3 regions of the Lysinibacillus sp. FSL K6-3209 genome follow, and region 1 is predicted to be linked to each of the others. Evidence: predicted binding sites of a transcription regulator. Region 1 holds the regulator's gene; each other region holds the start of a gene.

Region 1 (12,332 bases):
AGGAAATATTGTCAAGACCACCGAAGAATCGTGCTTAGATGAATCCATTCTCCTCCTTCATCTGAGCACCTTTTTTATGCACTTCTTCGAGAAACGTCAACGAAAAAAGCAACCGGTTACCTAAACCAGTTGCTCCTTAAAAACTCCAATTATTTTTGGAATTTGTTCATTTGCGTCATCATTTGGCGTACTTGCTTTTCAGACGGCGTACGACCCATTTGTGCCATCATCATTCGAATCATTTGTTCGTTAATTGGTGGGTTCTCTTTTAAATATTTCATCATAGCTTGACGTGCAAAGTAGAAACCAAGTGCTGCACCAGCTGCTAATGCGATAATTACAATAATAATCCAGCCCCATGTAGGCATACAACCAACCTCCTCCACTACAATATACCGAGAAAAAAACTCTCCACGCTCCATTATACACCAAATACTAGCGTGTTACTATATATTATAGTGAAAAATCCTAGTGCATTGTATACTTCATCGGCTTTAGCCAACCACACTCATTATCTTGTTTATTAAAGGCAATAAAACGCTCACTCATCTTTGCTAGCATTTGAAATAAGTCCAAATCAAGCATACGTGAGCCTTCGCAATAGACACAAATTTTACGATCTACTAGATAAATCGCCATTTTTCCTTTTATCGGATGTTCTAAAAATAAAGCATTACGCGCTCTTTCTAAATGTGCATATTTGGAATCTAGCTGTGCTTCTAACATGATGGCAATGTCATCGAAGCGAACAGTTTCACATATATACGCGAGTTCTTTTAAGGATTTCTCATTGGCATCTTCACAGCCTTGCATCATCTCTAACAACTTACGCTCTCTGCCGAAAATAAACGTTAAATGCTCTTCTTTTATTTTATATATGGAATAGGTTCTCACCAGAAATCCCCCTTCGCTCAGTTTCTTTAACGTAAGTATAGCGGATTGTCTCTAGTTAATTTGTCAAACGAAGGAGGCAACCATCTTCTATTTTTGTCGAAAACCTTCTACTTTCAGCTTAAAAAATAACTGCTCCGCCTCAAGACCTAGAGGAAAATCCATTTCCAGTCCGTTTTAGATGTTCTCGTAAGCAGGTAACATAAAGGTACAAACGAAAGGAGCTAAAACATATGAAAAAATTTCTTTTACTAACTGGAGGTATTATTGCAGCATGTGTCGCACTTGCCTTAATTGGACCAATTACTGGTCTAGTATTTTCAGTTGCATTCGTTGCACTAGGCATGCACTTCTACATTGGTAGTAAATCGACATTTGCAAAAATTATTTGGTTTACAGTTGGTTTAATCGGTGTACTATCGGCTATCTCTAATATCCCAGCAATGATTGGTCTTGCAGCAATCGCCATTATTTATGTGATTTACAAAAAATGGAATGGCGAAGAAGTGAACATCCCAACAATTGAAGCGAAAGAAGAAGATCCGTTTACAAACTTTGAAAAAGAATGGTCAAACTTAACAAAATAAAAGGAGCGAACTAAAAATGAACTTATTACAACGTTTTAGATACACAATTGAAGCAGACTTACATCAATTATTTGATAAAAAGGAAGAAAAAAATCCTATTGCTTTGTTAAATCAATACATTCGTGAGGCTGAAAAACAAACAGAGCAAACAGGTACATTATTAGAGCGTCAGGGCAAACTAAAAGAAAAAATGGAACTGGAGCTTAAACAAAATGCCGATTTACTAGCAAAACGTGAAGCACAACTTCAATTAGCACTTGCGAGTGGCGAGCAAGATTTAATTGATTTTGCTTCGGACGAAGTAGCAGCCTATACTGCTCGTAACCATGCATTACAGACAAGTATCGAGGTGAACACGCGTGAATACTTTGAACTTGAACGCAAATTTGAAACAATGAAACACAAAATTAAAGATATGAAAGTTCGTCAATTACAACTAATGGGCAAAGAAAATGTTACACGTGCGCACCATCAAATGGATGGCATGATTGCAAACAACAATAAAACGAATTTCGAAGATTTAGAATCCTATATCGATAAACTTGCCCATCGTATCGACAAAGATCATGAGGTAACAACTTTTGAAGCACGCCTAGCAGCACTTGAAAAAAATTCAACTGAAGCTGTTTCACCACTACTCATTGAAAAGAAATAACATGTTATAATAGAAAGAAATGCGCCACTAAAAGCGGCGCATTATTTCTTGTTGTAAAATATTACATAGTAGAAAGAAGGGTGACCCTTTTGCAAAACTTCACAACAAATAAACTCACATTTTGGGTACTATGCTTCTTTTTACTCGTATTTGTAGAGCTAACCATTTTCAATAATGGCGGTGCTTTTTGTTTGTTAATCGGTGCTGTCCTGCTCTATTTAAGCTTTTCAAAAAACAAGCGATTTTTAAAATGGACAGGAATTTTCTTTATTGCGATTGCTCTCTTTACGATGTGGAGTTTGCGATTATTTATCGTCATACTGCTCTTATACATGCTCTATCAATACTTACAACGAGAAAACGAACCGAAAATCGTCACATTGGAATTTGATAAGTTGCCGGCAACTGAAAATAAACTATTCGGTACAATACCTGCGCCTGAAGATGCTTACAAATGGCAAGATGTACAAATTCAACGACTCGCTGGTGACATTACAATTGATACAACCCAAACAATTTTACCTGCTGGTCCAAGTCTCGTAACGATTAGACAAGGCATTGGTAAAGTACAGATTTATGTTCCTTATGAAGTTCCTTTTCGCTTACACTACACAACGCTATTTGGAGACTTTACATGTTTGCAAAGACATCCACAGCGGCTTTTGAATGAAAGTATCGTGTTCTCAGATGGCAACCCTGAGGATGCAAAACGTACCCTCGTCATTCATGTCGCTACATGGCTAGGAGATTTGGAGGTGCTACGTAAATGATTGCCTTTCTTTCTAGAGCTTTCACTATATTTTTCATATTGATTGGCGCGGCATTCGGCCTCCTTTTTGCGATTTGGGGTGAACCAAATGAGAAAGTTTGGGAACCTTTGTGGCAACAAGATTATGATAATATTCCACTAGGTGGCGTCTTTTTAATCAGTCTCTTTGCGCTTAGTTTCTTTATTGCAAGCTGGATTAGTATGACCGCACGTGCGCGTGAGGCGCAAGCAACTCGCTTTGTAAAAGAATTAATCGAGCCTGATTTCGTGTTACCTAAAAAACATGCACTACCGAAACCATTGAAAAAAGCACTTGTCCAAACGAGCGAGTTAATTGATACACAACGAAAAAGCTTACAGCGCCTTTCCAATGAACGTGCAGAAGCCAATGATAAAGTAATTCAAGAGCGCATTATTGCCGAACGTCAACGACTTGCACGCGAGCTCCATGACTCGGTTTCACAACAATTATTTGCCGCTTCAATGTTACTTTCCGCCTTAACGGAAAGCGATGAAAATGCCAAAAGTTTAAAGCAAGTAGAAAAAATTGTACAGCAGGCTCAGCTAGAAATGCGCGCATTATTATTGCATTTACGCCCTGTTGCATTGCACAATAAAACCCTCGCCCAAGGCTTAGAGGAATTAATTATTGAACTACAACAAAAAGTATATTTTCATATAGAATATGAACTAGAAGAAATAGCTTTAACAAAAGCAGAGGAAGATCACCTATTCCGCATTGCTCAAGAAGCATTGTCCAATACATTGCGCCATTCTAAAGCAACAGAGGTTGAACTACTTCTTGTTGCCCGAGATAACCTTGCTATTTTACGCATTCAAGATAATGGTCTTGGCTTTGACGTAGAGGCGGATAAATCGACTTCCTACGGTTTACAAAATATCGCTGAGCGGGCCGTGGAAATTGGTTGTAGGTATAAAATTGTTTCAGTACCTGGTGAAGGTACAATAGTGGAGGTAAAAGTTCCACTACAGAAGGAGGTTGTTGAAGTTGATTCAAGTATTAATAGTGGATGACCACGAGATGGTACGAATTGGCGTATCTGCCTACTTGTCAGCACAGCCTGATATTACCGTTGTGGGGGAAGCTGAAAATGGCGTCGAAGCTGTTGAACGCGCGCTCGCCCTTCGTCCTGATATTATTTTAATGGACAATGTCATGCCTGTGATGACTGGAGCTGAAGCAACCGTCAAAATACTTGAAGCTTGGCCAGAAGCGAAAATTATGATGGTCACAAGCTTTTTAGATGACGATAAAGTATATCCCGCTTTAGAGGCTGGTGCGATTAGCTATATATTAAAAACATCCAATGCCAAGCAAATTGCCGATGCCATTCGTAAAACAATGGGCGGAGAAACTGTTTTGGAGCCAGAAGTCACATCTAAAATGATGCACCGTATGCGCTATGGATCAAGTACGCCTCTTTATGAGCAATTAACTGAACGTGAAATGGAAGTTCTTTTGCTCATGGCAAAAGGCAAGGCAAACCAAGAAATTGCGGATGACTTATATATCGCCTTAAAAACAGTGAAAACCCACGTCAGCAATATTTTAGCCAAACTAGACGTTCAAGATCGAACACAAGCTGTCGTCTACGCCTTTCAAAATGGTTTAGCAAAGTAATTTTTATTAAAGTCGCCAGGTTTGTGGCGATTTAGGCTGTTTTAATGGCAGTTTGCTGGTTTTTAGTGGCGAGTCCTTCTGTTTTTGTGGCGGTTCGCCGAGGTTTAGTGGCGAGTCGTAACATCGAAATGATCAAAAAATACCGCAGCGCTCAATAAGAGCTTGCGGTTTCTTTTTAATTATTTGTTTGTATTAATCTAGCTAATAAATCAAATAAACTCCAATAACCTTTTATTAAATCCTCATTTGTATTTCCATTCAAAGCAACGCCAAAAGTAGTACCTTTATAATAACCGATAAAATAATCTTGAGCGTGATTTTCAAATGTATTTTCGTACGTGTGGTTAGGAATAATAAAAGCTGAAATAGCTTTGTCTGACTGAACAAATACAATCGGTATAGAGGCATCTAAATAAAATTGAGTATACTGTTCGTCGGAAGCTTCTTGTAAATAATCTTTCGTAATCATAATAGCATCAAAAGAATCTTCATTTTGTTTATGTAAATCTTGTAACATTATTTTTTTAAATTTTATATTGTTTTCTTTAATTAAAGAAGGTATTTCCCCTACAATCCCAATTTCTATAATTTCATGTTTTTTGACAATAATTACTTCCTTATTTGAACATCCCACTAATAAAAACAAAAAAGCAAAGAAAGAAAAAAAGTGTTTTTTAATCATTTAAGCTCACCTTTTACATTTTTTTATGCTTTATGATAAAATTTCTTTTAATAATATTATCATATTGAAAGGATTGAGGATAAACGGGTAGTAAAAATTTTGACGGAACAATCAAAGTAGATTTGGGTAACACAGAAGAATATGGCTTACCATGTACAAGTAGCCAGCTTTTTTCATTGTTGTAAAAGTAAACATCGCCCGTAACGGAAATCAACGGTAGTTGTCATCTACATATTAAAATAAAAAAAGGACTGTAGACAATCTCGAAAATTTCCGAGTTTGTCTACAGTCTGACCGCAACGCTTAATAAGAGCTTGCGGTATTTTTTATGGAAGCCAATTCTTATAGTGCTTTAACTTTTGCTACAACGTTTTCTACAGTGAAACCGTATTTTTCCATAACTAACTCACCTGGAGCAGAAGCGCCGAACTTGTCGATTGCAAGAACGTCACCTTCAAAGCCAGTATATTTGTGCCAACCGAATGATGCACCCATTTCGATTGCTAAACGTTTTGTAACAGCTTTTGGAAGAACCGATTCTTTATATGCTGCATCTTGTTTTTCAAAGCGATCCATTGAAGGCATTGATACGACTGCAACGTCCATACCTTCAGCTTTTAATGCTTTTTGCGCTTCAATTGCAAGTGAAACTTCAGAACCTGTTGCAATTAAAATAGCATCTGCTACTTCTTTCGATGCAGGTGATACAGTGTAAGCACCTTTTGCTACACCTTCACGAACTATTTCGATTGACGCGTCAAGCACTGGTAAGTTTTGACGAGATAATACTAATACAGTTGGTGTTTTTTCTGATGATACTGCAAGCTCCCACGCAACTGCTGATTCATTTGCATCTGCTGGACGAACAACAGAAAGATTTGGCATTGCACGTAATGAAGCTAAATGCTCGATTGGTTCATGTGTTGGACCATCTTCCCCTACTGCGATTGAGTCATGCGTGAATACATATGTCACAGGAAGACCCATTAATGCAGAAAGACGTACAGCTGGACGTACATAATCAGAGAATACGAAGAATGTACCACCAAAGACGTTTAGACCGCCGTGAAGCGCCATACCGTTCATTGCCGCGCCCATAGCGAATTCACGGACACCAAACCAAATATTGCGACCTGCATAGTCATCTGCAGAGAAGTCGCCTGCGCCCTTCATCGTCGTTTTGTTAGAGCCAGCAAGGTCGGCTGAACCACCAAAGAATGATGGTGTTTTCTTGGCAATTGCATTGATTGCATCGCCTGATGAAGAACGTGTTGCCACAGATTTACCCGCTTCATACACTGGTAATTCTGAAGCGAAATCTTCAGGTAGTTTCCCATTCATTGCATTTTCAAATTGCGCTGCTAATTCAGGGAACTCCGCTTTGTATGCTACGAACTGCTCATTCCAAGCTGCTTCTGGCTGTGCACCTTGCACTTCAGCTGCTGCATTAAACGTATCATATACTTCAGATGGGATTTGGAATGGCTCATGTGTCCATTCGTAAGCCGCTTTTGTTAAGACAACTTCATCCGTACCTAGTGGCGCACCGTGAGAATCTGATTTTCCTGATTTGTTTGGTGAACCGAAACCGATGACTGTTTTCACTTCAATCAGTGTTGGCTTACCAGAAGATTTTTTTGCTTCTTCAATAGCTTGGTTAACAGCTTCTACATCTGTACCGTCAGCCACTTTTAAATAGTTCCAGCCATATGACTCAAAACGTTTTTGTACGTTTTCAGAGAATGATTTTTCTAAATCACCATCTAATGAAATATCATTTGAATCGTATAACACGATTAATTTTTCAAGTTTTAAATGTCCAGCTAATGAAATCGCTTCAGCTGCAACACCTTCCATTAAGTCGCCATCACCACAAAGCGCAAAAGTATAGTGATCGACAATTTCATGTCCTGGTTTATTATAAGTCGCTGCTAAATGACGCTCTGCCATTGCCATACCAACTGTCATCGCAATCCCTTGTCCAAGAGGACCTGTTGTTGCCTCTACCCCAACCGTATGACCGTATTCTGGATGTCCTGGAGTTAATGAATCCCATTGACGGAAGTTTTGAATCTCTTCCATTGGTAGGCCGTATCCGCCAAGGTGAAGTAGGCTATATAAAAGCATAGAGCCATGACCTGCTGAAAGTACGAAACGATCGCGGTTATACCATTTTGGATTTGCCGGATTATGGCGAAGTTGTTTAGTCCATAGCGTGTAAGCCATTGGCGCTGCCCCCATTGGTAAGCCTGGGTGACCTGAATTTGCTTTTTCAATTGCATCAATTGACAATGTTCGGATAGCATTAATCGCTAGTTGGTCCGCATGTTGAGTCATTATGTTGTGACATCCTTTCTCGTCCTATATATTGTTCTACTACAGTTTAGTCAACATTGTCCTAGAAAACAATGCTTTTGTTATACTATTTGAGATTTATGACATACTTTATCATCATTCTGTAACTTAGACATAGCAATGATAGAAATAATAACAAAATTACTGCTTATTTTGGAGGAAGGTTTAACAAATAAAAAAAGAAACCTTCTTCAATGATGGCAAGGATTTTGCTAGAAATCCATAGTGACATGTCCACGCGAAATGTATTTGCTTACATCCTGTATGAAATGTGTCATATTAATTTAGAAATTTATTTTTTTTCGCTTGTTTTACCTTCTCAGGAGTTACGTCATTACCTTCTTGATCGACAACTTTAACATTTTCAATTGTATTGCGCATTGTTGCTCTAAATGTATCTAAATATTCTTTGCGAAGGGACGTACGCTCTTTCGCTTCTTCCTCTGTTAAACTGCCCGCTTTGGCTTTTGCTGCTAGTTCATTAATGCGATTAATTTTTTCTTTGGATAACATCGTTACACACCTTTCAATACCTTGATGACTTCAGTATGCAAAGTATAGCATGCTTTCCCTTAAAATGCAGTTATACCAACCCTTAATCACACACCTTAGCCATAATTTACATGACTTCCAAATGTTAGTCGTGTATAACTATTAATAATGAATACTTATTGGGGGGAAATAATGTGAACATTACAACACAGCGATTACATATCCGAAAATTTGAAATACAAGATTGGCGGGCTGTTGTTAACTATATGTCCGATCAAACAGTGATGCACTATATGCCAGAAGGCGTTTTAACTGCAGAACAAGTGCAAAAATTTATTTCCGATAATCGTGACGAAGCAAAGCATTTTGCCATTGTTTTACGTGAGCAGTCACAAGTTATCGGTCATCTCGTATTCCATCCTTACTTTGGCGAGCATACATATGAAATTGGCTGGGTGTTAAATCCTGCATATTATCGTAAAGGCTATGCATCAGAGGCAGCACAAGCCCTATTAAATTATGGCTTCACGAAAATGAAGCTTCATCGCATCATCGCCACATGTCAGCCCGAAAATATTGCATCCTATCGTGTTATGGAAAAAATCGGTATGCGTCGTGAAGGATTTTTCAAAAAATGTATACCTTATGGTGACGATTGGTGGGATGAGTACTATTACGCTATTTTGCAGGAAGAATGGCAAAGTTGAGCTCTCTACTACCCTTCAAGACTAGAATAAAAAAAGACTAGCAGTGCAAATTATTTGCCTGCTAATCTTTCTTGTGTTCTTGATAGCGCCTATGTACGGTTGCTTTACTAACTTCGAAGCCGAGACCTCTCATTGTCATTGCAATTTCTTCAAAAGTAAAGCCTCGGTTTCGCAACTTCACAATTTCTTCTATCGGTACTTCCTTGCGCTCCTGACCATTTGGATTGCCACGATTGGACAAGTTATTTTCTGGCCGATAGCCATTTTCTACTGCTCGACGCATACCGCGGCGAATTTTCGCATTATGAATTTTACGCTGATACTCCTCTACAATCGCTAATATTTCAAGCAACATCGTGTCCATCTCATTTAATTGGACAGGCCCCCCATCACGCATCGAAAAAACATCTGTTTCTGTTTTTTGCAATAAATGGAGTACAGCCATTCGGGCATTCCCACGCCCTAAACGTGTTTCATCTTGTACAAATAATGCTTGAATTTCGTTTTCTTTAATAAAATCGAGCATCTCAAGTAAACCTTCGCGTTCCACATCATACCCACTATGTTTGTCCTGAAAAACCTGTATCACTTCATAGTTTTGTTCCTTTGCATAACGCAGCAATTCTTCTTGTTGTCGTTCTAATGAAGAACTTTGGGTCTCTTTTTCCGTGCTAACCCGGCAGTAAAGTACAGCCGTTCGTTTTTTATTCATCATTTTCCACTTCTCGCAATTTCAATAGAATTGGTGGGCTTCGTATTGTCACCCACTACTGGTATAACGAGCGATTTCCCTGCAACAATATTAACGCTATGTAATTCGTTCTCGGCTTTCACTAGTTTAATCCAGTCATCCGTACCCATTTTACCACGGTATTGTTCGGCTAACGACCATAAGCTATCGCCATGCTCTATATGAATTTCAGTGTACGTAATATCTCCAGGATCAGTTATAAAAAGATAACTTGCAAATAATAAAATTACGCCCAATAAAATTGAAATATGTGTATTTTTTTTAAACCAATTCATGCATCATATCCCCTTTTTTAGAATGTTTGTTCGGAATGTATGTTCTTATAATAAAGCGAACAAACGTTTTTGTCAAACACTTTTCGAACCTATGTTTGCATAAGTGTTCGCATTCTGCTATACTATCTAGTAAGAAGAATGATATGAAAAAAAGAGGTGAGCAATCATGAAAAAAGTTTCGAAAAGACAAGAAGACATACTGGCGTTTATCAAAGAAGAAGTACGCGCAAAGGGCTATCCACCATCTGTACGTGAGATTGGTGAAGCAGTTGGACTTGCATCAAGCTCAACAGTTCATGGACATTTAGCTCGTTTAGAGCAAAAAGGCTTTATTCGACGAGATCCTACTAAACCGCGTGCAATTGAAATTTTAGAGCCTGAGGATTCAATTCAAAAGCAAAGTGTTATCCATGTACCACTTGTAGGGAAGGTTACTGCTGGATCACCAATTACAGCGATTGAAAATATCGACGAATATTTCCCTTTACCGGATATTTACGGGACAAGCGAAGATCAGTTATTTATGTTAGAAATCATGGGTGAATCGATGATTGAGGCAGGAATTTTTGACGGGGACTTAGTCATCGTCAAGCAAAAAGCTACAGCCGATAACGGTGATATCGTCGTAGCCATGACCGAAGAAGATGAAGCAACTGTCAAACGCTTCTTTAAAGAAAAAAATCATTTCCGCTTACAACCAGAAAACGCTACAATGGAACCGATTATTGTAGACCAAGTTTCGATTTTAGGACAAGTTGTCGGCTTATATCGCCGTGTACATTAATGCATTCTTATACTAATTCCACGACAAAAGAGAAGCATTCACTATGCTTCTCTTTTATATAACATGCTCGCTTTAACGAAAGCTGAAAAAAGTTTTTGCGCAGCAATATCTCCTACAATTGCCTGTTCTTCTGGGTGCCACTGAACTGCCAGACAAAACGGAAAATCTTCATGGACCACTGCTTCGACTAGACCGTCACTCGATTTTGCTGCAACGACTAGCTTCTCCGCTAAGACATTTACTGCTTGATGATGAAAGGAATTAACAGCAATTTTTTCTTCTTCAATAATTGTTTTTAACAATGTATGGGGTGTTATGTGAACATAATGTGTGGCAACACCACGAGCCGCTTGTTGTGCATGTTTTAGCAGCTTACTACTATGATATTCACTATCAACATCTTGGTATAACGTTCCACCCAATGCAACATTGAGCATTTGAATACCACGACAAATACCGAATATCGGCATTTTCCTTGTAAAGGCTGCGTTAAGTAAAGCCAGCTCCACCTTATCTCTTTCTGGGTGTATCTGTCCTAGCTTTGGCAAAGGTTCAGCACCAAATTCAAATGGATGAACATCGTGCCCACCCGATAAAAGTAAACCATCCGTTAACGATAGAATTTGTGCCGCATCTTCCTCTACCCCCAGCGGAATAATAAGTGGGATGCCACCAGCTTCAATAATGCTATTGCTATAGGCTACATTTAATCTCGATGATAAATCGTCTTCCGCAAACGCCGTTATACCTATAATTGGTTTCATCTATCTATCTCTCTCCTTCCTTACCATAATCCTACATACCACTGTACTATGACATTTCCATAGAAATACACTATAACCGCCGCTAGTGCGATGGAAGGGCCAAATGGAATCGGCGTTTTTCTACCTTGCTGCCGCACTTGAAGCACAATTATACCGACAACCATTCCAATGAAGGCTGCTATAAATAATGTCAATAGTGTGTTGATTGTCCCTAATACAAGGCCAAGTAAAAAGAATAATTTTATGTCGCCGCCACCTATCCCGCCACGCGACACAACTGCGATACTATATAATATGCCAAAGCCAAAGACAGCACCTACAATACTATCCCACCACGGCGTTAAAGGTGCTAGCATACGCCCAATCACTAATAATGGCAAAAAGCACAAGAGTACTTTATCCGGCATAAGCATATAGGCAATATCCGATACAACAACAATCGCCAATAATGAAATTAATAATAAAGCTACGATAAATTCTTCACTAAATCCAAATTGCCAATACGAAAAGGTAAATAATATCCCTGTTAACAGCTCTATTAGCGGATAAATCCATGAAATTTTTTGCCCACAGCTACGACATTTGCCTCTTAAAACTATATAGGACAATACCGGTATTAAATCTTTAGGCGTCAATTGCCTCTGACAAGTCGTACAGTGTGATGGTGGTTGGATTAGCGACTCCTTCATCGGCACACGTAAGCCTACCACATTAAAAAAAGAACCAAATACAAGCCCAAATACGAATACAAGTATTGTATAAGCCATTTCCATTTTTATTACCTCCTAAACTAACATAGCGCTTATTGTCCATTATCAAAAGGTTGTGACCCCGACGGTCGCGGAAATAGTAAACTCTACATTTTTCTGGTGTTTCTGACTCGTGTTTGAATTCAATACAAGTGAACTGTAATGATAAAATTCTACAGCTTCTATCCATGTTCCTGTTACCTTCATATAGAAATGGCACGTCTTTGGG
Region 2 (8,853 bases), 1.9 Mb from region 1:
TAGCTATATTCCAGATGTATTTAAATACAGCATTAAGAGTTGATTTTGATGAAATGGATTATGAATTAATAAGTATAAGAAATAACTCGTTTAAAATGGCAGCGGATATTCTAAAAAATATGTACCATTATGGAACTAATAAAGCTGAAAAGGACTATTATTTACTTATTTCTTCGATGGCGTACTATATTTCTGGAGATTATTCAAAATCATTTGCAATAATGAAGTATTTCGATGAGAAAAATGAAATTACGAAAATGGTGGCTTATTATCTGAAGAAAGAGTATAACCTTTTGTATGAAGAAGTCTTGTTTAATATGAACATACAGAAATCTGATTTCGATAGTGACATTGAAAGGGATAGCCATATTTATTTAGGTATACTTTCGATTGCGATGAATAATTATTTAAGATATATAAGTACAGGAAATGACGAATTTATTTATGCAGCTATAGAAAATACTGCTGATTTGGTAGAACTGAGTGAAATAGATAATGATGTTTTTGCATGGTATATTTTTAAACTATTAAATTACTTATTTAAGACCTTTCATAGAGCATCTTTGTGGAAAGTAATACCACCTTTGATACAAGACAGTGAAATAGTTGAAAAGTTTATTTTACAAAATTTATTTAGTTCACCAAGCATTGTTGAATTATTTCCTTTTCAAATTGATGCTTTAGTAAAAAGCATGAATCCATCGGGTTCAGTATTAGCCTTACCTACAAGTAGTGGGAAAACTAAGATAGCGGAAATAAATATACTGAAAACATTAGTAGAAGAGCCTACTGCAATTATCATGTATTTGGCACCATTTAAATCTTTAGCTTTTGAAATAGAAGAGACATTAAAGAAAAATTTAAGTAGTTTAGGAATAAAAATTTCTAATATGTATGGCGATGGTACAGAGTCTTTATTTGATAAATTTTTAATAGGTGATTCAAACGTTTTAATTGTTACCCCAGAAAAAGCAAAAATGATTCTTAGAAATGATAATGACATTAAGGCTCGACTTAAGTTGATTATTTTAGACGAAGGGCATTTAATTGGCGGAGATATAAGATTTACTAGGAATGAATTATTCTACGAAGAACTCAAATATTATGTGATGAAAGTGAATGGTAAGTTTCTTGTTTTATCAGCTATCTTGCCAAATTCTTCAGAAGTGGCAAAATGGATTACCCAAGCTGATGGTAACGAGTATGTGTTAAATCAGTCTATAAATGAGAAGAGATATGGCGTTCTTTTGTTTAAAGGAAGCAATGTCACTATTAAATGGAAAGGTGAAAATAATCCTTATAATCATAACTTTGTAGAAAATATAAATCTACCAAGAAAAGTTGTTTTGCCTAATGATAAAAGAACTGCTGTGATGCTAACTGCACTAAAGTTTTCTGATTCAGGAAAGGTATTGATATACCTAGCTAGGAAAAACATGGTGAAGGGGTACATTCAGTGGTATCAAAGAATTCTAGATTATATTGAAGACCATACGTGGGAAAATATTTTCTGGGAAGATTATTTATTTTCTTTAAAAGCGTATTATGGGGAAGACAGTATTTACGAGAAAGCTGCTTTGAAAGGAATAATAGTTCATCATGCTTCTTTACCAAACGATTTGAGAATTGCTACTGAAAAAATCCTTAGATATTCAAATCCAAAGATTATTGTAGCAACAAGTACCTTGGCTCAAGGTGTTAATATAGGTGTTTCAACCGTTATAATTGCTCATTACCGAATGACTAGAGACGTAATTACTAATGGTGAATTTCACAATATCATTGGTCGTGCAGGTAGGTCTTTTATAGATGTTGAAGGCAGGGTATTATTTGCTATAGATGGAACTAGGGGAAATAGCAAATGGGAAATAGGGATTTTTGAAAGTTTTATAAATGGGACAATTGAAAGAGTAGAAAGTGGAGTTTATGATGCTTTAAAAGATATTTATGACATTGCATTAAATAATGGTGTTGAATTTGAAATATTGCTAGAAATTATTTCAAATGAAGAAAGATTTGAAGATGATTTGAATTTATTTGTCATCGATGATACTTTATTGGCGATTTTAAATGAAGAGAATTTTGAGCTGGGTAGCTTAGATGAATTTATTACAAAAAGTTTTGCGATGATATCAGCTGGAAATAAAGCAGGCGATTTTGACGAAGAAAAATTAAAAAGAATAATAAAAGCTAGAGCGAATTATGTTAAAGCAACATATCAAAATAGCGAGAAAAAAGAGCTCTATTTACAATCGGGCATTGCTTTATCATTCATAAGGTTACTAGAAGGAAAATTACCTGTTCTTCATGACATCCTAATGAAAGAGGACTTTAAAGATGATTTAATTTCCTTCTTATTAGATATAGCGAATTCTGAATTGAATATGTATCGAAGCGATAATAGAGATATAGTATTTGAACAAATAGCTCAGTGGATATCTGGTGAGAGATTAAATGAAAGAACATTTGATAATTTTAATTGGTCTAAATTGTATTATGAGTTGCCTTTAATAATTAATACTTTCTCTAAAATTTGTGCATATAGTAAACTTGAGGAATGTAATGTAAAACTTCTTGAATTTAACGAACTACTAAAATATGGTCTGCCTAACTTGGAAGCGGTGAAGATTTATTTAATGGGACTAAACTCAAGAGAAGTAGCTGCTAAAATTTCCAACAAATATCGCGATACAATTAGGGTGTATGATGATAAGCTGATGCTTAAAATATTTTTGATTAGAGTTTCGTCTAGTATTCTTGAGGAATTCAGAGAAACAGAATATTTTGCTTTGATAAAATCGTGGTATGAGAATGAGTTATCGAATAAAGCAGTTAAAGATAAATCATTTAGTTACATATTGAAAAATATCCCACATGAAATAAATGAATTCCGTTTAATCAAAAATGATGGAATGTATTATTTGGTAACCCTGGATTTAAAAAATAAATATAAATTAAACTTATCAGTTGATGAGATGAAGGAAAAAGAGTTTGCTATAAATAATTTTAAGTATTCATTAAAACGGAATAGTGATGACATATTTGTATTAAAAATTTATGGTAACTAAATTTACCTTTTCTCTGTAAGTAGTGGTATAGAGGGAGTAGAAAAAAGTTATTTTTAAAGTTACTGCAATAACAACTATCAAAATAACTGCTTAGAACGTTGGTATGACAGTATGTACAATTTATAAGGGGGTATAACCCACCGTCTCCATACATAAAGTGGCTGTGGATTGGCTCTTGGTATTTTTATGAGTATGAAATGAACATATGTATTAGTTTGTCCTTATATATGAATTAGGTAAGGGTTATATAAAATGTGATTAAATGTGTGATTAAATTATTGAAAGTACTATATGTATTGAAATGAAAATGAATTTACAGAGGGCCTTTTTAAAGGTTCTCTTTTTATATATGTGAAAAGTTTAAGGAAATTGTTTAAAAAATTTCGGATAAAATTGTGAATGAGAATTAAGTGAGAAGGAAGACGCCCTAGTGATTTTTACAATAAAGATAAGAGATAGAGTAAATAATGATAAGCAGAGTTTGGGAAAAAAGTCAGGAAAGAACTTGATTAATTTGAGATACGCGTGATGTGCGATTTAGAGAATGTACTTTCAATGGGCGAGATATGATGATAATATGATATTAAAGATGATTTCGGTCCGAGTTCGTAAATTGAACGAATCCCACCTTGAGAAGAAAAGACCTTTTAACCCGCACCATTACCGCTTTTTTAGATGATAAAATAGTGGAGCCTCTATAGAGGAGTTCGGGGGTTCGAATCCCTCCTGGGACGCTAACTTAAGCCTTACAGCCACAACGGTTGTAAGGCTTTTTATTGTATTTTTTTGAAAACCCCTTGCTATGCGAGGGGTTCTAAAGAGCTTCTAGCTATGGACAAGAAAAAATCCCCAGCCGTACGATAAATTCAGGTCTGGTCAACCGACTTCGTACGAAAGGGGATCCAAATGGATAATAAAAGTTTAGCACACACGACATGGAATTGTAAGTATCACATCGTCTTTGCGCCAAAATATAGAAGGCAGATTATCTATGGACAAATCAAGGCAGATGTTGGTCGAATTCTTCGGCAGTTATGTGAAAGAAAAGGTGTAGAAATTATCGAAGCCACGGCATGTCCTAATCATATTCATATGTTGGTAAGTATCCCACCAAAATTAAGTGTTTCATCATTTGTGGGTTATTTGAAAGGGAAAAGTAGTTTAATGATATTTGATCGACATGCGAATCTGAAATACAAATAGGGGAACAGGAAGTTTTGGTGCCGAGGATATTATGTAGACACCGTGGGAAGAAATAGAAAAATTATTCAGGAATATATAAAAAATCAATTACAAGAAGATATTCTAGAGGATCAAATGAGCATGAAAGAATTCATTGACCCATTCACAGGAGAAGAAATAAAAAATAAGAAGAGAAAAAAATAAACCCACTTTAGTGGTAGCGTGAAAACGGAGTGCGGGTGGTGGACCTTTCAGTGTGTCTTTAGACATGGGCCAGTACCCCAGCGTATCACGCGTAGAGCAAACCACCAGTTAGACTGGTGGTTCTGGTTCTGGTTCTGATTATACAAAATCCTAACCTAATCACAATGGAATGACTTTAGGGCTTGTCCATCTTGAATTATTAAGGCTGTTGAAGTATACCGTATATCATCAAAATGTATCTGAGGTAAATGGAGGTACCTTCTTGTATAGTGGATACCTCCATTAGCTAATTGTGTCAGGGCAAAAGGGTTGCGCATTCATTTGAAAATAATATGGTTATTCTATTCGTTTATCGGCATCATCTTCGAACTGACTATTTTTGATGTTCTTAGATAGAATGGTTACTACTTTTTTCGTTTACACTATTTCACTCTGACTAACACTAATTATTGCAGTTAATCAATCGTAATTTAACGTACTTCACAATAATTACTCCCTTCAGTGAGTCTATAACCATCAAAATAATGATTATTAAGATAGTGATATAATCTTTTCTTCGCAAAATCGTATTCTACATGAAAGAACGCTTGAATTGTAATAATTGCTTTTTCCTCATTTGAAGGTAGTTTTAGCTTATTAAGCATAAAAGTGGGTACACAGGCTTGGAGAGCAAAACTATTTGCTTTCCATTCTTGATATTCTCTAAAAAGCTGAATTGATTTAGCTTGATTACCAGAGTGTACCGTCGCATGACATAACTCATGCCCGAAATCCTGCCACTGCCTTTCTTCAGACAATCTAGAATCAATAAAAATTACATTTCCTGTATTGGTAGAATCGTAAGGTAAAAAGTATAGTGTAAAACCAAGGCGTGAGGCGATTAATCCTGGATTAAGAAGTTTAGGTGTTGTCACATCAATACTTGTATATAATTCACGAATATAATCTTCTAGATGAGTATAAATAAAATTCATAATATCCCCCTTTTATCAAACATATGTTCTGTTTATGGTAACAAAAAAATTCACCAAAGAAAAGGCGAATTTTAAAATGATTGGAAATGTTGCAAATTATTGTGATTTTATTTTTTGTTTTCTTGTTGACGTTTCAATACTTCATAGAAAACTTCAAATTGTTCTAACGCATCCAGTAAATTTTCTGGCTGGTTTTTAAAAAATAAATCTTCTCTAGTTAAAAAGAAATCAATTACCTCTTTTTGATATGCACTTAGATTGTTGTATTCATTATCAGAGATGCCAGCTTGGGTATGTAAAGCTCCTTTATTATCTGTTCTCCCTAAAAGATAATCTATAGACACATTATAGTAGTCCGCAATTTTTTCTAAAATTTCATAATCAGGATTTCTCTTACCTTGTTCATAAGCAGTATAAGCTGGTCTAGTAATGCCTAGAATGTCTGCTATATCTTGTTGCGTTTTGTTATTTGATTTTCGTAGATATTTCAAGCGTACACCTAGCATAATTTCACCTCGCGTTTCTAAATATCATTATATGTAACAAATTGTTACTAATCCAATAAAAAATAAAAATGTAACGAAACGATACAATTTTGTTGACTAAGTAACGAATTGATACTATATTATAAATAAGCTATATGAAAGATGGTGAATAATTGGAAAATCGAACTTGGTTAAAAACAAAACGTTTAGAAAATAATCTGACTCATGATGATGTCGCTAAAGCATCTGGAATTAAACGAGCATATTACACCATGATTGAACAAGGTAAACGCAGACCTTCTGTACATGTTGCTAAATCTATTGCGGTAGTACTAGATTTTGAGTGGGTTCTTTTTTTTGATGATAAAAGTCACGATTCGTTACAAAGTGGCTGTGTAAAATGTATTTGTGTAGCGATATGATACAAGGTTTATTAATAAAGGAGGTTATTTGACATGAAATTATTACAAATTATCTTATATGAAAATCGTCCCGTCCTTGCGACAGCACAAATTGCTGAAAGTTATGGAACAATCAGTGAGCATATTTATAAGAATTTTTCAGAAAATAAAGATCAATATAAAGAATATAAGCATTTTTTCAAATTAGAAGGTAAGGAATTATTGAATTTCCGAAAAACGCAACAACAATTACATATTTCCAAAATGGCTAGAGCGTTATATCTTTGGACTGAAAAAGGAGCTTTGCTACATGCTCAATCTCTTAATACAGACGAAGCTTGGGACTCGTACGAAATCTTAGTAGACGAATACTACATGGTGAAAGAAAATGTAGTTCCTTTATCTAAAAATCAAGCACTAGGGACTGTTCTTCGTACAACTGCTGATTTAGTGGAGGCTCAAGCAATTAAACAAGAGCAGCATGAAATAAGGCAGGAACTGTCTATGATTATCGAAAAAGTTAATGAACAAATAACATTAACTTCTGGTGAACAACGCGCTGTACGAAAAGAAGTTGCCATAAAAGTTTATGAGATTGAAGATGATACAAAAATCCAACCGAAATTATTTAGTGATTTGCATCGTGAAATTAAGAATCGTTATGCGGTAGCTAGTTATAAAGATATTCGTAGGAAAGATTTGCAAAATGTACTTAATTACATTCGATCTTGGATTCCTCGAAAAGTATCTTAACTCTGGTTTTAAGCGTGGATATAATAATTGTTGAAATTTGGTTTGAGAGTTGAACAAGGGTGTTGTCATCAAACAATTAGTTAGCACCAATCTATAGTCTTAGCAAAGGGCGAGTATCAAAGTTAATTTCAAGTCTAAAAGATAAGGGCTATGTCATTGTATACCTAATCTACAAACTTGGCGCAAAAGTTATTGACCGACATATTAATAAAACGACTAGAGGGTATGTTCGAACGTGTTGATACCCTTTTAGATGTAAACAGTCAGGAGAATAATGCAGTTTTTAATAATACATTGCAATGTAATAACTTATTCAGATTGGTCGGTGAAGATCAGTGCAAAAAACGGGCGACAGAATGGCAGAAGTCATGGCGAGAAGCAAGCTATATTCGGAAACTACTGTAGCGATTGAAGAAACTCAGTATAACTGTTCTAAGTGTAAAGATACTGGTAGTTACTTAGAACGTAAAAAGAATGGTTACTATATCCGAGGTGTTGAAGTGGAGCAAGACTATTATATCGTTTGTGAATGCAATAAGATGCTCAAGATTAATAGACTTATTGAATCTAGTGCAATTACAAAAGAGTTTCAGAAAATGAGCCTTAAAGACTTCTCGACGGATAATGTTCATCCCAAAGTTGTAGAAATGAAAAGTAAGGTGAAACAGTATTATGCAGCCTTTGAAGAAATTAGAGGTTTCAGACAAAATAGCATCATGCTTGTGGGACAACCTGGGTGTGGCAAGACACATTTATTAACCGCGATATCTAACTATCTGATCCATTCAAAGCAAGTGCCTGTTCTTTACTTCCCATACAAAGATGGCTTGAACAATATCGCAGCTAACAATTTTGAACGTAAAATGGAAATTATGACTCAGATGAAAGAGGTTGATGTCTTGTTCATTGACGATTTATTTAAGCCATTCGGTGGGAAAGTTAATGTGAAGTCGTGGCAGACTGATGTCATCTTCGAAGTGGTCAACGCACGTTATTTGAGCAACAAACCTTTATTAATATCTAGTGAATTGTCTCTTGATGACATGCTTTATATCGATGAGGCTTTAACTAGTCGACTTTTAGAAATGACTCAAGATTTCATAGTAACTATTCAGAAGGATAAGAAAGTGAACTATCGATTGCGCAAACTATTTGAAAAAAGATAGAGAGACGCACATCCCCTTATCGGTGCGAGAAAAGATGACGAAACGACAGGGAAAAAACGTTTTTGTTTTAGTAAAAGGATATAAAGCATTTAAGAGTTGAGTATTAACAGTTAGTTATGAATGGGATATGGGAGGTAGCAGTTTGAATCCAATATTTTTAGGTTTTGGAGTAAAACCTTACGCCGTTATTATATGGCGTAAAGGGGATGAGAATAAGTCGAAAACAATTTGCTTTGACGAGTATGAATTACAAACAGCATTAGCATTGCATGTTAAACCCAATGGCTTCTATCATCGATATGAGCCAAAAATTTACTACTCTGCATAGGGGAGAATATCATTACACTTAGGAGGAAAAATCTATGTTAAAAGAGAGAGCTTTCGTTATTACACCGGATGTTTTAGATTCAATGATTACAGACTACCATTGGATGGTTAACGCTATCAAAGAAATGCGAGAAGAAATGGTCATAGGGGCAAAGACGGCACAATATGGTATTGAGGCTTCATTACCAAAGGCGGTAGGCGGGATAGGTGATCCAATTATGCAAGAGGCTATTAGACGTTCGAAAAATAATAAACGTGTGGCAGATTACGAGAAAAAGATATTAGAGGTTCAG
Region 3 (12,332 bases), 150 kb from region 1:
TCGGTTAAAATAACTATTTGGTGCGTCATTAAAATAAGAAATAGCTGTATGATAATGTTTTTTAGGACGATGTTTTTTTAAAAGTAATGTATAAAAGTTGTTAGAGCCAATAATGCGTACAAGCAACATACATACTAAGCGCAGCATAATATGCCAGCCGTTTTTTCTCTGTTTCACGACATAAAAGGGGGTAGCGATTAGTTGTAATAGTAAGTTGCCGATATTTACATTGACGTTAGGAGGGATGTCCTTTAAAAGCTCACCTTCACCGAATGTAAAAATATCAATTTCATATTGTTCATCAACACTAAGTTCTTTCAATGTATTAATTAATGCCTTTTGAATACCGCCCATCTGAAAATTTTGCGCAACAAATAATATTTTCATATCGTCTGAAATCCCCCTTGAAATGTAATATTATGTGCTGCTATAAATGGCTGTATAATGTAATAATTCGCTTTTCCATTTCGCTCCAGCTATAGTGGTCTTCATATAACAGCTTCATTTTACGAGATATTTCTGGCCATTCTTTTTTGCGCTCAATTAACTTTTCAATAGCTTGTTGTAAACTATGTTGATTATAATCAATTAACTCTCCTAGATTATGTGCTGCTACTACTTCCGACATTCCTGTATTTTTCACCATAATTAAAGGTTTTCCCAGCATCAGTGCCTCGTAAAATTTATTCGGTGCTGCATAATAGTGATTAGAAACTTCGGGGTCGTAAATCGCAGTCATAATGTCACAACTATTTTCTAAAGCGAGTGTTTTGTCATATGGAATCTTCCCGTAATAGAGGATATTGTCATACTTTTGTGCGAGTTCGGCCAATTCATCTGCATACTCGCCAAATCCACCTATATGCAATTCATAGTTTCCATTCGCTTTTACTATTTCAACTAGTTCTTTAATAAGTCTTTCCTTTGCTAATATGCCAACATAGACTATTTTTACTTTCTCATTGTTCAAATGAAAGTCATGATTTAACGGCATAGGAAGTGGCGTATTATAAATCACCTCTATTTTTTTAGGTGATGCATTCGCTATTTGACCTTTTCGTTTTTCTGTACAAATAATGACAGCATCCACACGATTCAACAGAGCGATATCTATTTTTTCAACAACTTTCCCTATCATTGCTGGTCCATGAAAGGGTGCAGTAACGGAATCAAACATATCATAAATAACTTTTTTATGGAGTAACTTCCCACATATCGTGCCGATAAATGCTGTATCAAAGTCACAAGCATGTATAATATCATAGGTATTTTTATGTTGAAGTAGCCATTGAAATAGTTTTATTTGAAAACGCAATAGTGGAAATAAATTTTTTTTAAATCCTCCACCAAAGGTAGCAGGGATGCCAAACCTTGTGATTTTAATGGCCTGTGTACGCTTTAAAAATTGTACCTTTTCCTTATATTTGCGATCTCTATCCCAAGCTACTATTTGTACATGCCAGTTATTTTTTATAAGGCTGTCCACTTCCTTTTCAACTCTAGGATCTGGAGATATTGGATTACTTCTCATAAAAACAACTCTCATCCCTACGGTCCCCTTATTTATTTAATACCTTCAATTAGTCATACAAGTTTGTGCCTACTTAAAATAAACGCCAACCTTTTTTTGTGAATTGATGATCAGGTTCATCTACTATGATAGGCTGATTGTTGATGATTCGTGCATTATTGGCTAAAAAATCATCCACTGCATCTAATTGTTTGTGCTTTTCTAAAAAACGAAGACCTTTTTCAAATAACAATGGGCGTGTCGTTCCATTATGCACATCCGAACCATATGTATGAATGAGGTTCGAGCGAACTAATCTCAAAGAGAGCTGTTGAATTGATTTGCCAAATAGACCAGCTAAACTGCCTGCGGTTATTTGTGCGAGTGCCCCCTCTCGTATAAGTTGCTCCAAGCAACTTGGATCTTCTGCTATGGCTGTATTGCGTTCTGGATGTGCAATGATTGGCGTGATACCTGCTGTCAATAAATCGTAAATCATTGTTCGTGTATACGTCGGCATGTAACCTGATGGAAGCTCTAATAATAAGTAATTCGAATGGGCTAATGTGTGCAACTGCCCACTCTCAAACAACGCTAAAATATTCCCCGCCAGTCTCACCTCGTGCCCAGGATAAAGTGTTAACGGCATGTTTCGGTTGTTAATTTCCTGTTGTAATTGTGCAATTTGTTCATTCACTTCATGAAAATGAACATTATATAATGGATGCAGAACATGTGATGTCGCTATCATAGCTGTAATGCCTTGTGCAATAGATTGTTCAAATAATTGGAATGTCTCCTCTACTGTTTCGGGACCATCATCAACATTCACTAAAATATGGCTATGCATATCGACCATTACATTTCACTTCCCTATCTATGCCCAGATACTACCGGTAATAGTGATCATAATATTCACCAAGTGGTGTTTTATAATTGTTTAAAACGACACCTAAAATATTCGCCTTTGACGCCTCAAGACTTAATTTTGCTTTTAGTACGCTTGTATTTTCCACAACACCACTATTGACAATTAATAGTGTGCCATGGCATTTATTAGACAAAATTTGCGCATCCGTGACCGATAGCAATGGCGGAGCATCAAAAATAATAATGTCAAAATCTTTTATCAATTGAACAATGACGCTATCCATCGTTTTAGAAGCTAAAAGCTCTGCTGGATTAGGAGGAATTGGTCCGCTTGTCAGAACAAAAAGATTCGGAATATCTGTACTGTGTAACACGTCTGCCATTTCATATTGTCTAGTCAGTAAATTTGATAGTCCTCTTATATTTGGTAAGCGAAACGTATAATGCATGGTTGGCTTACGTAAATCTGCATCAACAATTACTATCTTTTTGCCTTCTTGTGCAAAGACAACGCCTAAATTAGCGACATTTGTGGACTTTCCTTCGCCCGGTGTGGCAGATGTCACTAAAATCGTTTTGATTTCTTGGTCGGGCATTGCAAAGGTAATGTTTGTTCGGATTGTACGAAATTGTTCTGAAACAAAGGAATTACTATTAGCTACTGTCACAAGCTTCCTGCCCATTTTGGCTAGTTTTTTTTTATTTGCTCTTTTATGTTGAAACATCGTTACTCCCTCCTTCTGGTACGGGATTCCATCATATATTTTTATAGGTTGCATCGTTGATTTTGCTAATGATACCCATAATCGGCAAGCCAATGATTTCTTCAATATCTTGCTCTGTCTTAACTGTTGTATCAAAGCATTCTATCAATACAGCAAAGCCAGCACTTACGATGAATCCTAGCATCGCAGCAGCTACAATATATAAATTTTTGTTTGGCGCTACTGGCTCAGGTTTGCCATCTAATGTCGCTACTGACAAAATATTAATATTGTCTATCGTCATTAACACTTGAATTTCCTCTTGAAATACCTCTGCTACTGTATTGGCAATATTAACTGCCATATCGGGTTGCTTGTCTTGAACGGCAATATTCACAACTTGGGAATTACTCGCACTCGATACAGTAATCTGTTCTTTTAATTTCTCTGGTGTACTATCTAAATCGAGCTGGCTAATCACTTTCGATAAAATAGCAGGACTTTGAATAATGACATTATACGTATTAATTAAACGCAAATCCGTTTCCACCTGTTGTACGCCTAAACGTGCTTGTTGGTCGATATTTTTTTGATTTACTAATAGCTGTGTTTGCGCTTCATAGGTAGGCTTTATTATAAAAAAACTAAAGAACGCAATGACTAATGCTAAAAAAAGTGCAAAGCTCATAATATACAGCAATTGCTTTCGTACTATTCTCAATACATCCTGCAAGGTGATAGATTCTTGCAACGCCCCTCACTCCTTGACATTACATATGCTAGCAATACTCATTTTCGTTATTTCCTCCGATAATTTTTTCGGCAAAAAGTTTTATTGCCTATTATATTATCGATTTCCCTCTTTTATTCATCTTGGAAAAGAGCTAATACGGCGGTTTTCTTATATAAAATTGGACACAAAAAAAGTGTTCCCATCTTTAGGAACACTGCACAATGCCAAATGTTGTTGTTCATTTCTTATTTGAGCTAAATGTTAGCTCTTTTGAAAAGACAAGACACTGCTTGATTCGTTCATACACATAAAAAAAGCCCCCCTTGCTTGTAGGCAAGAGGAGCCATTTATTTTATTATTTCGCGTACTCCACTGCACGTGTTTCGCGGATAACAGTTACTTTAATATGTCCTGGATAATCTAGTTCTTCTTCAATGCGCTTACGAATATCACGCGCAAGTCGATGAGAAGCTAAATCATCAATTTTTTCTGGTTGAACAATAATACGGATTTCACGCCCTGCTTGGATGGCATATGATTTTTCAACACCATCGTAACTTTCAGAAATCTCTTCTAATTTTTCTAGTCTGCGAATATAGTTTTCCAGTGTCTCACTTCGAGCACCAGGACGCGCTGCAGATAATGCATCAGCTGCAGCTACTAATACTGCAATGACAGATGTTGCTTCTGTATCACCATGGTGAGAAGCGATACTGTTAATAACAACAGGATGTTCTTTATACTTCGTTGCTAATTCCACGCCGATTTCAACATGGCTTCCTTCAACTTCGTGGTCGATTGCTTTACCTATATCATGCAATAAGCCAGCACGACGAGCTAACGCTACGTCTTCACCAAGTTCAGCAGCTAGTAAGCCTGCTAAATGTGCGACCTCCACCGAATGTTTTAGGACATTTTGCCCGTAGCTTGTACGATATTTCATACGGCCCAAAATCTTCATTAAGTCAGGATGTAGATTGTGGATGCCGATTTCAAATGTCGTTTGTTCCCCTGTTTCACGAATTTGTTCATCTACCTCGCGACGAGATTTTTCAACCATTTCCTCGATGCGAGCAGGGTGAATACGACCATCCTGTACCAGCTTTTCAAGTGCAAGTCGAGCCGTTTCACGACGAATTGGATCAAAACCAGATAAAATAACGGCTTCTGGCGTATCATCGATAATTAAATCGATACCTGTTAACGTTTCGAGTGTACGAATATTTCGACCCTCTCTACCAATAATACGACCCTTCATTTCATCATTTGGCAAGTTCACAACAGAAACAGTTGTTTCTGCTACGTGATCTGCTGCAAAGCGTTGTAGTGCCAATGATAAAATTTCACGCGCTTTTTTATCAGATTCCTCTTTCACGCGCGTCTCAGATTCCTTCGTCATCACAGCAATATCAGTTGCTAGCTCTTTTTCTACTTCACTTAAGATAATAGTCTTAGCTTCATCTCTTGTTAATGCAGAAATGCGCTCTAGCTCTGTTTTTTGCGCTGCAACGAGCTCGTCCACTTTGCTTTCCATCTGTTCAATATGCTGTTGTCTTTCAGCTAGAGCTTGTTCCTTACGCTCTAAGCCGGCTTCTCTCTTATTTAGAGCATCATCCTTGCGATCAAGATTCTCTTCTCTTTGCAATAAACGGTTCTCTTGTTTTTGAAGTTCTAAACGACGGTCACGAATGTCATTTTCTGCTTCAGTGCGAAATTTGTGAGTTTCATCTTTGGCTTCAAGTAGTGCTTCTTTCTTTAATGCCTCCGCTTCTCGTTTTCCTTCTTCAACGATTGTTTCAGCGACATGTTTAGCACCAGTGATTTTTGAGTCATTCACTTTTTTCATGTAGATATAGCTAACAGCGGCACCAACGATGAGTCCAAGCAAAGCGGAGATGATAGTAATTCCATCCATATGAACACCTCCTCTTGCTATTTGGGTAATACAGTTTCAGTCGGCGCATACAAAAATTGTACTGCCTATTTTAAAGTCATAATTCAGAAATTATACATATTTAATTGTATAGCTAGCCCCAAGCTCTGTCAAGGATAGACGGGCATCTGTTCGCCTATCTGACAGAAAAAAAGTAAGTCATATCCATAAGGTCTATAAATTTACTGCACCTTTTGTGCTAGATAAAATACCTGTGCTCCTTAAAAATTTATTTATTCGGGACAAAGGTTATAATACAATTATTACCACAATTGCGTACATCTTAATACAATTATTTTCACTTTCTTTGACAAAACGAAGACTTCTTTCTTACTGGCTATATTTTGCAGACGGTCAATCGTAATTCATACCTATCAATGAAAACAAAAAAATCGTCCTCACCCCTTTAGAGTGAGAACGATGCATTATTATTTTTCATCTTCAAGAAGAAGCATTAACTCTTCATCCATTTCCTCGTCATCATGTGCAGCAATTGTATACGATTGTGCAGCAATGCCGTAAGACGAACGAATTTTATTTGCGATTTCATCTAAAACAGCAGGGTTTTCTTTTAAATATTGTTTTGCGTTTTCACGACCTTGGCCTAGACGCTCATCGCCATACGCATACCAAGATCCACTTTTTTGAACGATATCTAATTCTACACCTAAATCAACCGTTTCGCCTTCTTTAGAAATCCCTTCACCATACATAATATCAACTTCAGCAGTACGGAATGGTGGTGCCACTTTATTTTTAACAATTTTAATTTTCGTACGGTTACCCATAATGTCATTACCTTGTTTGATTGCTTCAGCACGACGTACTTCTAAACGGACGGAACTATAGAATTTTAGCGCACGACCACCAGGAGTTGTTTCTGGGTTACCGAACATAACACCAATTTTTTCACGAATTTGGTTAATGAAAATAGCAATTGTTTTTGATTTATTGATAGCACCTGAAAGCTTACGTAATGCTTGAGACATTAAACGAGCTTGTAAACCAACGTGAGAGTCACCCATATCGCCTTCGATTTCAGCTTTTGGTACGAGCGCTGCAACAGAGTCAATAACGATAATATCAATCGCACCACTACGCACTAATGCTTCTGCAATTTCCAGCGCTTGCTCACCTGTATCTGGTTGAGATAATAATAGTTCATCAATATTTACGCCTAATTTTTGTGCGTAAATTGGATCTAATGCATGCTCAGCATCGATAAATGCAGCTTGTCCGCCCTTAGCTTGTACTTCCGCAATAGCATGAAGCGCAACGGTTGTTTTACCTGATGATTCCGGACCATATACTTCAATAATACGTCCACGTGGATAGCCACCAACACCTAATGCTGCATCAAGTGCTAGCGAACCACTTGAAGATGTAGCGATTTCTAAATCTGTTTTTTCGCCCAGCTTCATGATAGAGCCTTTACCGAAATTCTTCTCAATTTGTTTTAACGCCTGTTCTAAGGCTGCTTTACGATCACTCATTATTTTTCCTCCTTCGAAACTGTTCACTGTTTTTGTCTATCTCTACTATACTTGTTTTTGAGAGAACACGCAAGAAAAAAGCGAACATTTATTCGATTTTTGTGCAAAATAAAAATTTGGATAAGTTTTTCCTACCCAAATTCCCATTTTGAACTATTGTAATCTATCTATCCTATTTCAGCGTAATAGCTTCACAACCTATGCGTCTTAGCATTCCTCTTACACTTTTAGAAGTGATAGACTTGTGAAGCAAGTTACATACGTTTCTTGTAACCTCGTACTTCCAATTGCTGCATTAAATAGTGACAAGTAAACTTCACGGCACGCAATCGGTTTGTATTGCGCATACCGGATAAGTGAAGTAAATACGTAATTGGCTCTTCGTCACCTATTGCAATACCAATCCATACCGTTCCTACCGGCTGATGGTCATGTGCCGTAGGACCAGCCGCACCTGTTAGCCCGATACCGATACTTGTACCAAATTTTTGACGTACTGCACTAGCCATTGCCGCTGCACATTCACTGCTCACAATACCATGCGTATCTAGTAATTGTTGAGAAATGCCAAGCTGCTTGACCTTCGCATCTTCGGTATAGGTCACTACTCCTCCAATGAGCACATTGCCTACCCCTGGTATTTCAGCCAGCTCTGATTGAAATAAACCAGCTGTTAAACTTTCTGCCGCAGCAATCGTTAAATTATTGTCCTGCAACATTTCCACCGTTTTTGAGGCAAGTGAGTCATCATTTACGCCATATTGATAGTCGCCAACAATAGCACGAATTTCTGCCACTTTTGCAGCAATCAACTGATGCGCTTCGTGCTCTGATTGAGCCTTTGCTGTTACGCGTAAAGTGACCTCTCCATCAGCTGCTAGCGGGGCAACCGTTGGATTGGTTTGTGTATCTAAAATATCCTGCACACGCACTTCTAACTCTGCTTCTCCAATACCATAAAAACGCATTACGTGAGACACAATCACTCCGCCATCGTTGAGCATTTTACCAAGCTTTGGCTTCGCTTCAAATTGGAACATCGGCTCTAATTCTTTTGGTGGGCCCGGAAGTAAAATATAAGTGCAATTATCTTTTGTTAAAATCATTCCCGGTGCCATACCATGATGATTAGCAAGCACCTCACTACCTGCTAATACTAGCGCCTGCTTGCGATTATTTTCCGTCATTGAACGGCCTCGTTTAGCAAAAAACTCCTCAATGTATGTTAATGCAACTTGATCGAATACAAGGTCTACCCCAAGATGACGAGCAATCGTCTCCTTCGTCAAATCATCCTTCGTTGGACCTAAGCCTCCTGAAAAAATAATGAGATTAGCGCGCGCTTCCGCTATGCTAATGGCTTCTTCTAACCGTTTTGAATTGTCACCAACAACGGTATGATAAAACACATTAATTCCTAATTCAGATAGCTGATTTGAAATAAATTTTGCATTTGTATTTGTAATCTGTCCAAGTAATAACTCTGAGCCAACTGCAAGGATTTCAGCATTCATACTCCACAAGACCTTTCTTATTTAGACTCAAGTAACACACGTCGATTTAGATAGAAATAATCCCATCCAGACCAAAGTGTAAAGAATAATGCAATATATAACATTATTTTATCAAACGGAATTCCAAAATACACAAATATTGTATTGTGTAAAAGGGCTGCTGCAATCGCAACAATTTGTGCCCATGTTTTAATCTTACCAAGCTGATTGGCTGCTACCACTTCTCCACCGCCTGCAAGAATTAAACGTAAGCCAGTTACAGCAAATTCACGGCTAATAATAACAATAATAATCCAAGCTGGTGCCATACCAAGCTCTACCATTAGAATAAATGCTGCAGAAACAAGTAATTTATCTGCTAATGGGTCTAAAAATTTACCAAACGTCGTTACAAGATTATACTTTCTCGCATAGTAACCATCTACCCAATCCGTAGTCGATGCAATAATAAAAATAAGAGCTCCAACAAAATGATGGACTGGCATCTCTGCACTAAATAAGGTCATTGTTCCCCAGCCGAAATCAAACATCATAACAATGACAAAAAACGGAATAAGTAAGATACGTGAAATGGTAATTTTATTTGGAATGTTCATTTTTCTAACACCTTTCATGATGAAAGAAAGTAGTCATCATAGGATGACTACTGTTCTTTATTGAAATTGACGACAATATTTTGCGTTACGATTTGCTGTGCATACGTTAAAAGCTCGTCATTAATATAGACCTTAGCTTGCGTAGAATTACCTAAACGAATACGTGCATAGCTTTGTGCTGTTGCATCAAACTCTACAATTTCCCCGGCTTTATACACACGAGTATCAGTCAGTAATTCTTGCTGCTGTTGGTTACGAATACCAATAAATGTAGGTCCTGATACTTCAATTCGTATTTTAAATGTATCAGTACCCGTTAAAGTGTAAGATGTTGTAGCGCCATCTGCTTCGATTGTACCTGCTGAAATCGTTTGCTTAACCTCTTCGGTTTTACTATCATCTGGTGTTACATCTTCTGTCTGCTCTTTTTCTGTATTAGCTTGAGCTTTTTTATCTTCTTCCTCTTTTTCTTTTTCATTATCTATTGGTTTTGGTTTTTTATCGTACTCCACCATTGGTGTCGAATCATCAAATTCACTTGATCCTGTTTTACTTTTTGATTGTAACAGAACCCAAATTGCAACAATAATAACGATAATAAATAAAGCAACAATGACTTTTGGCATGGCCTCCATCATTTTGTTTGAAGGGCTTTTTGAAACCTTTCTTCTGGTTGAAGTTTGAGTCAATGATTGGCTAACTTGGTCGTTCGGTGTCCCTGGCAATTCGCTTTTAAATGTCTCTAAAATTTCCTCTGGATTTAACCCAACAGCCTCTGCATATTGTTTAATAAAAGCTCGTACATAAAACGAACCTGGCATAATTGAATAATTGCCTTCTTCAATACCTACTAAATAACGTTTTTGAATTTTCGTTATTTCTTGTAAATCGTCTAAGCTGTAGCCTTTAGACAGTCTCGCCTCTTTCAGTCGAGTCCCTAATTCCGCCACTAATAACACCTACTTTAATATCAAATTAAAAATTAAATCCTCCAAATGAATCGGATTCGGACATCATCTGATTTTTTTCCATTATTTCATAAGTAATTTCTTCATCTGGGTGATGCCGTAGTTCAATAATATAATCAAAATCCTCAATCTTATATTCAGAATGCTGAACAAACATATCCGGATGCTCTACAACTTTAATCGAAGGCATATTCATCATTTCACGCACTAATTGTAAATGTCGCTCATCAGCTGAACGACGCGTTACAATGCCGTCCAATATAAAAATATTATTGTCACTGAATTCATCGCCTGCAAGCTTATTACGAATAGTTTGTTTAATCATTGTAGATGATAAAAAAATCCACTTTTTATTGGCACAAACACTTGCCGCAACAATAGATTCCGTTTTACCAACCCGAGGCATCCCACGTATTCCAATGAGTTTATGACCTTCCTTTTTAAAGAGTTCTGCCATAAAATCCACTAAAATACCTAGTTCATCTCGGACGAAGCGAAAGGTATTTTTTTCATCTGCATCTCGAGGAATATAATGACCATGCCTAATAGCTAAACGATCACGGAGTTTTGGTTGTCGAAATTTAGTAACGTGGATATGTTCCATTGTCGAAACAATTGTACGAAAACGCTCAATTGCTTCATCATTGTCTGTATGCACTAACATACCACGCCTGTCTTCATCGACACCATTTATTGATATAATATTGACACGAAGCATCCCTAAAAGTGAAGCAATATCTCCTAATAATCCAGGGCGATTCACCTGAATTTCATATTCAAAGTACCAATCGCTCAAACACACTCGTTCCCTTCCTATTAGTTAACGTAAAAAATCTTTTATAAGTTCCATCATAGCTGATTTTTTATGTAATGGAAAGTTAGAATACATGGAATTATAGCGTTATTTTTAAATTCTTACTAAAATTTATTGTCCTACTGGAAATAGACTTACATACGTTCCCTTTTCCACGCAAATATCGATTTTTAATATAGAAAAAAGAGGAGAGTAGCTCTCCTCTTTTTTTACTGTACATGTTTATTTTGCACAAGTTTTACGACACAATTCGCCAACGCTTGCTTTTCATCATCAGAGGCAACGCCCCATAAATCCGACAGCACTCGTTCTTGTTCATTTTTAGGGTCGATATTTGTCGCCAAATATTCGCCAATTTGTACAGCAGCTTGTTGAATCATTTTCTTTGGCATACCACTTGATTCAGCCTGCATAACATTTTGTCCTAAAAAAGATGTCCATTTTTGCCAGTTTTCTAAAATGGTCATATGTTTCCTCCTCCTTTACACATGTAGTATGTGCAAAAAGAAGAGATATTATATGTACCAACCACCATTTAATCGAATTATTTGTCCTGTCACATAATTTGCTTTTCCTGACAGATAAAAACGAACCATTTCAGCTACATCTGTTGTATGACCGACTGAACCTAATGGAATATCTTCTAAAATGTATTGCAGTTCTTCATTACTTAAATGGTTATTCATCGAAGTATTGATAAAGCCTGGGGCAATGGCATTAACACGAATTCCAGATAATGCGGCTTCTTTGGCATAGGACTTCACAAAAGCATGCTGCGCACCTTTCACCGTAGCATAAAGCGCTTCTCCAGCAGATCCTGCTTCGCCCCAAATAGAACCGATAAAAAGCACATAACTGACATCATGAGTCCGTAGTTTTGAAGATAATAAAGCAGTTAATTGCATCGGGTTTTGCACATGAACACGCCATAATGCATCCATTTCCTCCGCTGTTGTATCCTCCAACAAGGCATAATGTGCTTGCCCGTTCGCAAAAACAATTGCTTGGACACTAAATATTTGTGAAGCCAATTTTTGCGCTGCATGTATATTTGTAAAATCTCCTTGTACAAGCATAAATTCCTGCGCTGGAAAATCGCCTGAAAGCGTATCACATAAAACTTGAGCCATTTGCTTGTTATGAGCATAATGCACATAGAGAGACCAGCCGTCTTGTGCCAAACTTCGACAAATAGCA

What was found. Region 1 encodes LexA, which represses DNA repair genes until DNA is damaged. Its sites were predicted from a motif close to CGAACATATGTTCG; they were not measured.
Positions count from the first base shown of each region.
Region 2: the regulator LexA is predicted to act here: its motif matches at 5,445-5,458, upstream of MHH88_RS15890 (ImmA/IrrE family metallo-endopeptidase).
Region 3: the regulator LexA is predicted to act here: its motif matches at 7,325-7,338, upstream of recA (recombinase RecA).

Region 1 covers NZ_CP150264.1:1,325,712-1,338,043, reverse strand. The annotation lists gene MHH88_RS06265 (GTP-binding protein) at 1-2, shown strand, start outside; gene MHH88_RS06260 (YneF family protein) at 150-368, opposite strand; gene sirA (sporulation inhibitor of replication protein SirA) at 469-894, opposite strand; gene MHH88_RS06250 (ABC transporter permease) at 1,125-1,478, shown strand; gene MHH88_RS06245 (PspA/IM30 family protein) at 1,495-2,133, shown strand; gene liaF (cell wall-active antibiotics response protein LiaF) at 2,223-2,903, shown strand; gene MHH88_RS06235 (sensor histidine kinase) at 2,900-3,937, shown strand; gene MHH88_RS06230 (response regulator transcription factor) at 3,912-4,544, shown strand; gene MHH88_RS06225 (hypothetical protein) at 4,720-5,226, opposite strand; gene tkt (transketolase) at 5,569-7,563, opposite strand; gene MHH88_RS06215 (DUF896 domain-containing protein) at 7,861-8,094, opposite strand; gene MHH88_RS06210 (GNAT family N-acetyltransferase) at 8,268-8,780, shown strand; gene MHH88_RS06205 (recombinase family protein) at 8,842-9,492, opposite strand; gene MHH88_RS06200 (LysM peptidoglycan-binding domain-containing protein) at 9,492-9,806, opposite strand; gene lexA (transcriptional repressor LexA) at 9,973-10,590, shown strand; gene MHH88_RS06190 (gamma-glutamyl-gamma-aminobutyrate hydrolase family protein) at 10,632-11,354, opposite strand; gene MHH88_RS06185 (prepilin peptidase) at 11,375-12,127, opposite strand.
Region 2 covers NZ_CP150264.1:3,248,375-3,257,227, reverse strand. The annotation lists gene MHH88_RS15900 (DEAD/DEAH box helicase) at 1-3,068, shown strand, start outside; partial or broken gene tnpA (IS200/IS605 family transposase) at 3,975-4,454, shown strand; gene MHH88_RS15890 (ImmA/IrrE family metallo-endopeptidase) at 4,925-5,428, opposite strand; gene MHH88_RS15885 (helix-turn-helix domain-containing protein) at 5,536-5,934, opposite strand; gene MHH88_RS15880 (helix-turn-helix transcriptional regulator) at 6,087-6,335, shown strand; gene MHH88_RS15875 (ORF6N domain-containing protein) at 6,369-7,067, shown strand; gene MHH88_RS15870 (DnaA/Hda family protein) at 7,424-8,233, shown strand; gene MHH88_RS15865 (hypothetical protein) at 8,376-8,561, shown strand; gene MHH88_RS15860 (LuxR C-terminal-related transcriptional regulator) at 8,596-8,853, shown strand, end outside.
Region 3 covers NZ_CP150264.1:1,173,711-1,186,042, reverse strand. The annotation lists gene MHH88_RS05590 (glycosyltransferase) at 1-387, opposite strand, end outside; gene MHH88_RS05585 (glycosyltransferase family 4 protein) at 428-1,546, opposite strand; gene MHH88_RS05580 (CpsB/CapC family capsule biosynthesis tyrosine phosphatase) at 1,605-2,369, opposite strand; gene MHH88_RS05575 (CpsD/CapB family tyrosine-protein kinase) at 2,401-3,105, opposite strand; gene MHH88_RS05570 (Wzz/FepE/Etk N-terminal domain-containing protein) at 3,137-3,835, opposite strand; gene rny (ribonuclease Y) at 4,173-5,732, opposite strand; gene recA (recombinase RecA) at 6,179-7,243, opposite strand; gene MHH88_RS05555 (competence/damage-inducible protein A) at 7,498-8,757, opposite strand; gene pgsA (CDP-diacylglycerol--glycerol-3-phosphate 3-phosphatidyltransferase) at 8,775-9,353, opposite strand; gene MHH88_RS05545 (RodZ domain-containing protein) at 9,401-10,312, opposite strand; gene MHH88_RS05540 (DUF3388 domain-containing protein) at 10,329-11,117, opposite strand; gene MHH88_RS05535 (DUF3243 domain-containing protein) at 11,345-11,602, opposite strand; gene MHH88_RS05530 (SDR family oxidoreductase) at 11,651-12,332, opposite strand, start outside.